Symmachiella macrocystis: one gene and its partner. The protein of the gene in region 2 interacts with the protein of the main gene of each other region in a pairwise test. Links are inferred from orthologs where the notes say so. Each region holds a gene or a part of one and is shown on either strand. Other genes may lie near its edges.

Region 1 (3,554 bases), 1.3 Mb from region 2 along the record:
AACGGTCGACATGACTTTCAGCGGCGAAGTTGATCACCGCATCGACCGGCTGGCTCTCCAAAATCTTGTTCACACATTCGCGGTCGCAGATGTCGCCCCGCACGAATTCGTAACGTGGGTTGTCTTCGACATCGCGGAGATTTTCCAAGTTGCCCGCATAGGTCAGCAGGTCGAGATTGACGATCGAGACGTCGTCATAGGTCTGCAATTGTTGGCGTATGAAATTCGATCCTATGAACCCACAGCCACCGGTTACTAGTAGACGCATCGCCTCATCCTTTTCGAAGTCAGTCGTATTTGTAGAAAATGAGGCGAACGGTCACAGGGATGCCGGGGAGCTTTAGGGAACCACCTTGTTGCAGGCAGTGGGTCTACACCTATTCTTCCTCAGCGACCGCATCCTCGTCAATCTCTTCTTGGGGGACGCGGGCCAAAGAGACCAGTCTGTCGTCTTCGCCCATCCGGATAATCCGCACCCCTTGCGTATTGCGTCCGACTTGCGAAATGTCGGCAACCCGCACACGCTGGATCTTGCCACCGGCGGTGATCATCAAGACTTCGTCCTCTTCCGAAATTGCCGTCACGGCAACCACTTTGCCGTTGCGTTGCGTCGTACGAATATCGATGACCCCCTTACCTCCCCGTTTTTGCCGGCGGTATTTCATGCTACTGCGGACCGTTTCTTCCGACGCGGCTTCGGTTTCCTCGGGTGCGTCCTCAGCAGCTTCGTCTGCAGTGGTTGAATCCCCGGTGGCTGAATCCGCAGTCTCCGCATCTGATTCTGGTTCGCCCGATTCCTCGGTCTCTGGCTCGTCATGATCGACGACCCCGATCGGCGTTCGTTTTCCAAATCCATTTTCACAAACGGTCAACAGGTTTAATTCTGGATCGGCGACAACCATGCCGACGGCGTAGTCCCCTTCGCGGAGGCTGATGCCTTTGACCCCGCGCGTATTGCGGCCCATGCTGCGTGCATCTTCTTGAGCAAAGCGAATCGCCATCCCGTTGGCCGAGGCGAGTAGCAAATCTTCTCCCGGCCCAACGATCGCCACGCCGATCAGTTCGTCCCCTTCGTCCAATTTGACGGCAATCAATCCGCCACGCAGCGGGCGACTGTAAGCGGAGAGGGCGGTTTTTTTGACGATGCCATTGCGGGTGGCCAGCACCAGTTGCCGTTCTCCGTCGAAATCGCGCACGGCCAGACAATGGAAGATCTTCTCGTCCGGTTCGAGACGTACAAGATTGACCAGCGCGCGCCCTTTGGCAATGCGGCTACCCAACGGCAGGTCGTAGACCTTCTGCCAGTACACCTTTCCGCGATCCGTAAAGAACATCAAATAGTCGTGCGTACTGGCAACAAAGAGATGTTCGATCGGGTCCTCGTCATCCGACTTGGCACCCATAATGCCCTTGCCACCGCGGTTCTGCGCTTGATAGCTGTCGAGCTTGATGCGTTTGATATATCCACGATGCGACAGTGTGACCACCATGGTTTCTTCGGTGATCAACTCTTCTTTGCTGACGTTACCGACTTCTTCATCGTTGATTTCAGTTCGCCGCGTGTCACCGAATTTCCCCTTGAGTTGATCCATCTCATCGCGGATGACGGCCAACAGGTGTGCTTCGTCGGAGAGCAACCGCAGGAATTCATCGACGTCATCCAACAGCTTGCGGTGTTCTTCACCGAGTTTTTCTCGTTCCAACCCGGCCAGCGAGCCGAGTTGCATGGCGACGATCGCTTCGGCCTGTTTAGCGGTCAGTCCGTAGTTTTCCTGTGCGACCGGCGCATCCGTTCCGGGATGACGTTCGGCCAAGAATGACTGAAATCCATGATCCCCCAAGGCGCGGGCGATCAATTCGCCGGCGACTTCCAGACTTTGGAGTCGCACACAGGCTTCTTTGCGATCGGGTGACTGCCGAATAGTGTTGATCACGTTGTCGATGTTGATTTGGGCGATCAACAAACCTTCGACGGTGTGCTTGCGTTTCTTGGCTTCGGCCAACAAAAACTCAGTCCGCCGCCGCAGCACGGTCACGCGATGCCGCACAAATTCTTCGAGAATCTCTTTCAGCGACAACTGTTTCGGCCGGCTGCCGACCAACGCCACGAAATTCAAGCTGAGCGTCGTTTGCAAGGGGGAATACTGGAAGAGTTGATTCAATACAACTTCACGATCCGCATCCCGTTTGAGGATAATATGTAGTCGCACTTGCCACGCGGGAATCGTGCGGTCGGTGAGATCGACGATCTGCGAGATTTCTTTAATGCGGCCTTCGCGGACCACTTGCTCTAGCTTTTCCCGAATCCCGTCCCGCGTCTGCAGGTAGGGGATTTCGGTCACGACGATCACGTCGTGGTTTTTCTCTTGCTCGAAATGTGTGCGAGCCCGGACGGCGATTGTCGAACGTCCATCCTTAAACGCCTGCCGGATGCCGAGTTGTCCACAGATGATTCCACCGGTTGGAAAGTCCGGCCCTTGAACGCATCCCATCAGATCGTCGAGTGTGGCGTCGGGTTCGTCGATCAGCAATTGCACGGCATCGCAAACTTCGGCCAAATTGTGCGGCGGAATCATCGTCCGCATACCGACCGCGATCCCGTTGGAACCATTCACCAACAAATTCGGAAACCGCGAAGGCAATACGACCGGCTCGGTCAGCCGTTGATCGTAGGTCGGCACGAAATCAACCGTGTCGCGGCGAATGTCATCCAGCATTTCCGTCGCCGCGGCCGAGAGCCGGGCTTCGGTATAACGCGCGGCAGCCGGTGGTAATCCGGCCAGCGAACCGAAGTTCCCCTGTTTGTCGACCAGGACTTGGCGCATGTTCCATTCCTGCGCCAGGCGCACGAGCGTTAAGTAAACCCCTTCGCCACTATGCGGGTGATAGTTTCCCGACGTGTCGCCGGAGATTTTTTGACACTTCACCCGGCCGCTGCTCGGCCCTAGGTTCAGGTCATTCATCGCCACCAGGATGCGACGTTGCGACGGTTTCAAACCATCTCTCACGTCGGGCAACGCGCGGCTGACGATTACGCTCATCGCATAGGTCAGATAGCTATTCCGCATCTCATCGCGAATATCCATCTGCTGGATGTTCTCTGCGTCTCCTGTCGACAATTCCTGGCCTCCTTGAGGGCTATACACTTATTTTTAATTCGGTTAATCGATTCGTAAAGGAATCCATTCGCCGCGAAATCAAAACTGATAGCGAGTCGGTTTCGACCGCTGGTTCCACCGGTTCCAGGGCGTCTGATACGCCGCTATTATTTGCCGGGCTTGCTAAAATTCCCGGCCAACTTTCGTGCGAACTTCAGCCTGAAGAACGCCAAATGGAGAGGTGAAATGTGCCGAATTCGTCGCCGGATCGAGGCACGCACACATCTCATCGTGCCCGGGAGTCTTGCTGCCAATCCTTCAGCAAAGACGTGTTTCGCAACCCTTTTCTACAAAATAACTTGCGACGCGGGTTTCGCTCAGCTGGTTCGGCGAAAAACCGACATGGCAACAATGCCGATTTTAAGCGATTTTGAGGGAATTATCAACGAGGTGAGC
Region 2 (3,404 bases):
ATCGCAGCCAAGTTCGTTTTAATAGCGCAACAGTCGCGATCGATGTGTGAACGCTGACTAGGAACAAATGGATCATCGCCAATTTGGCCAGTTTCATCAAGTATTCATCTTAATTGATGCAATGACCCTTAAGCAATAAAGTTCTCCGATGATCCCGGAAAGCCCAAGTAAAACCCTGGAACAGCCCGCTCCAAACTGCCCGAAAGTAGAAGTCCTGCCCAATAACAAGGCAAAAATCCGAGTTAGGAACTGGATTGAGGCCGGCCTGTGACCTGTATGTGATTGTGGAACGGGTTGGGGATGCAGATGAGCGCGTCAAATATCCAGGTCGCGCACATCCAAGGCATGTTTTTCGATGAAATCGCGGCGAGGCTCCACGTGGTCCCCCATTAACACGCGAAAAATCTCATCGGCAGCCGTGGCGTCCTCCATGGTGACCTGCAACAAGACACGCCTGCTGGAATCCATGGCAGTTTCCCACAATTCCTCGGGGTCCATTTCGCCCAGACCTTTAAACCGTGTGAGTTTGAGACCTTTGCTTTTTTCGCCAATATCCCGCAGTGACGGTAACAACTCCCGCAAGCTGGCCACGTCGGTCTGTTTGTCATCATGCTCGACGTGGAACGGAAAGACAACGACGCCGTCCTTGATCTCGGCCGGTACAAAGTCATCTAACTTCAGACCAAAACCGGACAAGCTCGTCAACACGCGATTGATCGTACGAACTTCGTGCAAGTCGACCACTTGCAACGTCGTTTCGGCCACAGGTTGTTTGTCGCCATTCTCCTCACCCGGTTCGGTCAGGGTTTCGTCGGCCACATCTAATTCGCCGCCGATCTCCGCTTTGCACTTCGCTAAGAAAGCATCCACTTCCTCTTGATCATTGAACCAATGTTGCTCGCGCCCCAAGAACAACCGGTACCGCGGTAACAATCCTTTTTCAGTTTTGTGCTCAGCTGCTAAGTGCCGCAATGAAATTCCGCGACGCTCCAACGTCTCCAGCGGTTCTTCTAGTTCAGCAATCATGCCCACGATCTCTGTCAAATGATCGCCGGCAAAGACCGTTCCATCTGCGGCATGCAGCGTACTGCAATCCAAACCAAACGTAACCAACTCTTGCATCATTTGTTCTTGCGTTTGCACATAACGCTTTTTCTTTTTCTGCTCCACGCGATACAATGGCGGTTGGGCGATATAGATACAGCCCGACTTTACCAACTCCCGCATGTGCCGAAAGATAAACGTCAGCAACAGCGTACGAATGTGGCTGCCATCGACGTCGGCGTCGGTCATGATGATGATCTTGCCATACCGCCGCTTTTCGACATCTTCAAGTTCCGCACCGGGCGGCACACCGACGGCTTTGAAAATGTTTGAAATCTCGGCGTTGTCGAGAACCTTGACCAGCCGCGCTTTCTCCACGTTGAGGATTTTTCCCCGCAGCGGCAAAATGGCTTGGGTGTTCGAGTCGCGGCCAGTGTCGGCCGATCCGCCGGCCGAGTCCCCTTCGACCAGGTACAATTCGCTGATCGCCAATTCCTTCGTCCGGCAATCCCGCAATTTTTCCGGCAGTCCCCCAGTCGTCAGCGCGCCTTTACGACGAACCATTTCGCGTTGCTTGCGTGCTGCTTCCCGTGCTTCGGCCGCGAGCATTCCTTTTTGGCAGACCCGTTTGGCCGTCGAGGGGTTCTCTTCAAAGAACTTCATCAACGCATCATTGGTCACGGTCGTGACGTAACCCTCGACTTCGCTGTTGCCCAGTTTTGTCTTCGTCTGACCTTCGAATTGCGGGTCGGGAACGCGCACGGAAATGACAGCGGTCAATCCCTCGCGAAAGTCGTCGCCGCTGGGAGTCGTGTCTTTAAACAGGTTCGCTTTTTTGCCGTAGGCGTTGAGCGTACGCGTGAGCGCGCTTTTGAATCCGCTCAGATGCGTCCCGCCTTCAATCGTATTGATGTTGTTGGTGTAGGTCCGCAGGTTTTCAGAAAACCCGTCGTTGTACTGCAACGCGACCTCAACCTCGACCCCTTCGATTTCGCCGTGTACTTCGATCACTTCGGGAAACAGCGGGTTCTCCGTGCGGTTGAGATGCTCGACAAATTGCACCAACCCCCCTTCATAAATGAATTCCTCCGACTGGTCGGTACGATCGTCGGAAATCCGAATCCGAATGCCTTTGTTCAAAAACGCCAACTCCTGCATCCGTTTGTGCAGGGTGTCATAGCTGAAGTTCGACTCCTCAAAGATTGTCGTGTCGGGCTTGAAGGTCAGCTTCGTGCCGGTCTTGTCGGTCGTCCCCAATTTTTTCAACGGCGTCGTGACTTCACCGCGGGCAAATTCCATCATCCACACAAAGCCTTCGCGGCGGACTTCCACTTCCAACCATTCACTCAACGCATTGACAGCCGTAATCCCCACGCCGTGCAATCCGCCGGTCCCGGTTTTGTAGCCGCTGTCGCGGTCAAATTTCCCACCGGCATGAATGTGCGTCAGTACCACCTCAACAGCCGGCCGATTGTCGACATCCGGCATCGGACCTACGGGGATCCCTCGGCCATCGTCGCGACACGTCACGCTGCCGTCGGCATTGATTTTGACGGAAATCTTCGAAGCGTGTTTATTGACCGCTTCGTCGACGCTGTTGTCCACCACTTCGTAAACCAAATGGTGAAAGCCCCGCGTACCGGTATCGCCGATATACATCGCCGGCCTGGTGCGAATCCCTTCGATTCCTTCCAGCGCACGAATCTGGGCTTCGCCGTATTCCGCTCCCCCTTGCGGGGCTGGTTTTTCTGATGCTTCACTCAATGTCTATTCTCCGTCCAAGTCAATGGACTCATTCTTGCCCGGACCGTCCGGCGGTCCCGAAAGGCATGCGAGGAATCGGTCATGTGACCGGCTGTCGTCCCGCCGTTCACTTGCCGATGCCGCCGTTGAGTCGAAACTTCAAGTCCTTGATGTTCAACTCCGGTTGTCGTTCGCGCAGCGCACTCAACAAACCAGGGCGACCAAATGAAACCAACTCGCTCAACAATGCGGAATTGGAAACTTCCACTTGCAAAGCGCCGCGATTAATTCCCGTGACCCGCGTCTGCTTGGCGACGTCCGCTCCTGCGACCTCCTCCCAAACAGTTCGCAATTGCGCTTGGCCCAATGTACGCGCATAGCCGCGACGCTGAATCAATTCACTCAAAGCCGCCGATACATGTACCGGCCCATTTTGCGCAGCCATGATTTTTAACGATCCCTCGACAACGGCATGATGACGTAGATGTATCCGTCGTCCGTCTTCAATGCAGCTGCGCTTTCGCCGTCGGTCAATTCCAGCGTGATCTGTTTTTCCGGTTCCAAGACCCGTAAAAATTCAGCCACAAATCGCGGATCGAAGGTGATGCTGATTTCCG

Evidence for each region.
Region 1: the proteins of CA54_RS08850 (region 2) and gyrA interact in binary tests that used the Escherichia coli proteins (3 or more experiments, as listed by UniProt). The link is inferred for Symmachiella macrocystis from one-to-one orthologs.

The regions. Positions count from the first base shown.
Region 1 is NZ_SJPP01000001.1:3,562,070-3,565,623, forward strand. Bases 178-3,406 are described here. They hold gyrA (DNA gyrase subunit A), read right to left. Parts: upstream 3,087-3,406; coding sequence 378-3,086; downstream 178-377. Other genes in these bases: rfbB (dTDP-glucose 4,6-dehydratase), read right to left, coding at 178-268. Also shown: more of rfbB, read right to left, coding at 1-177; CA54_RS29365 (hypothetical protein), read left to right, coding at 3,501-3,554. UniProt on the Escherichia coli protein: A type II topoisomerase that negatively supercoils closed circular double-stranded (ds) DNA in an ATP-dependent manner to maintain chromosomes in an underwound state.
Region 2 is NZ_SJPP01000001.1:2,282,651-2,286,054, forward strand. The notes cover bases 63-3,141. They hold CA54_RS08850 (DNA gyrase subunit B), read right to left. Parts: upstream 2,809-3,141; coding sequence 316-2,808; downstream 63-315. Other genes in these bases: CA54_RS08855 (DUF721 domain-containing protein), read right to left, coding at 2,915-3,141. Outside these bases: more of CA54_RS08855, read right to left, coding at 3,142-3,232; dnaN (DNA polymerase III subunit beta), read right to left, coding at 3,238-3,404. UniProt on the Escherichia coli protein: DNA gyrase negatively supercoils closed circular double-stranded DNA in an ATP-dependent manner to maintain chromosomes in an underwound state.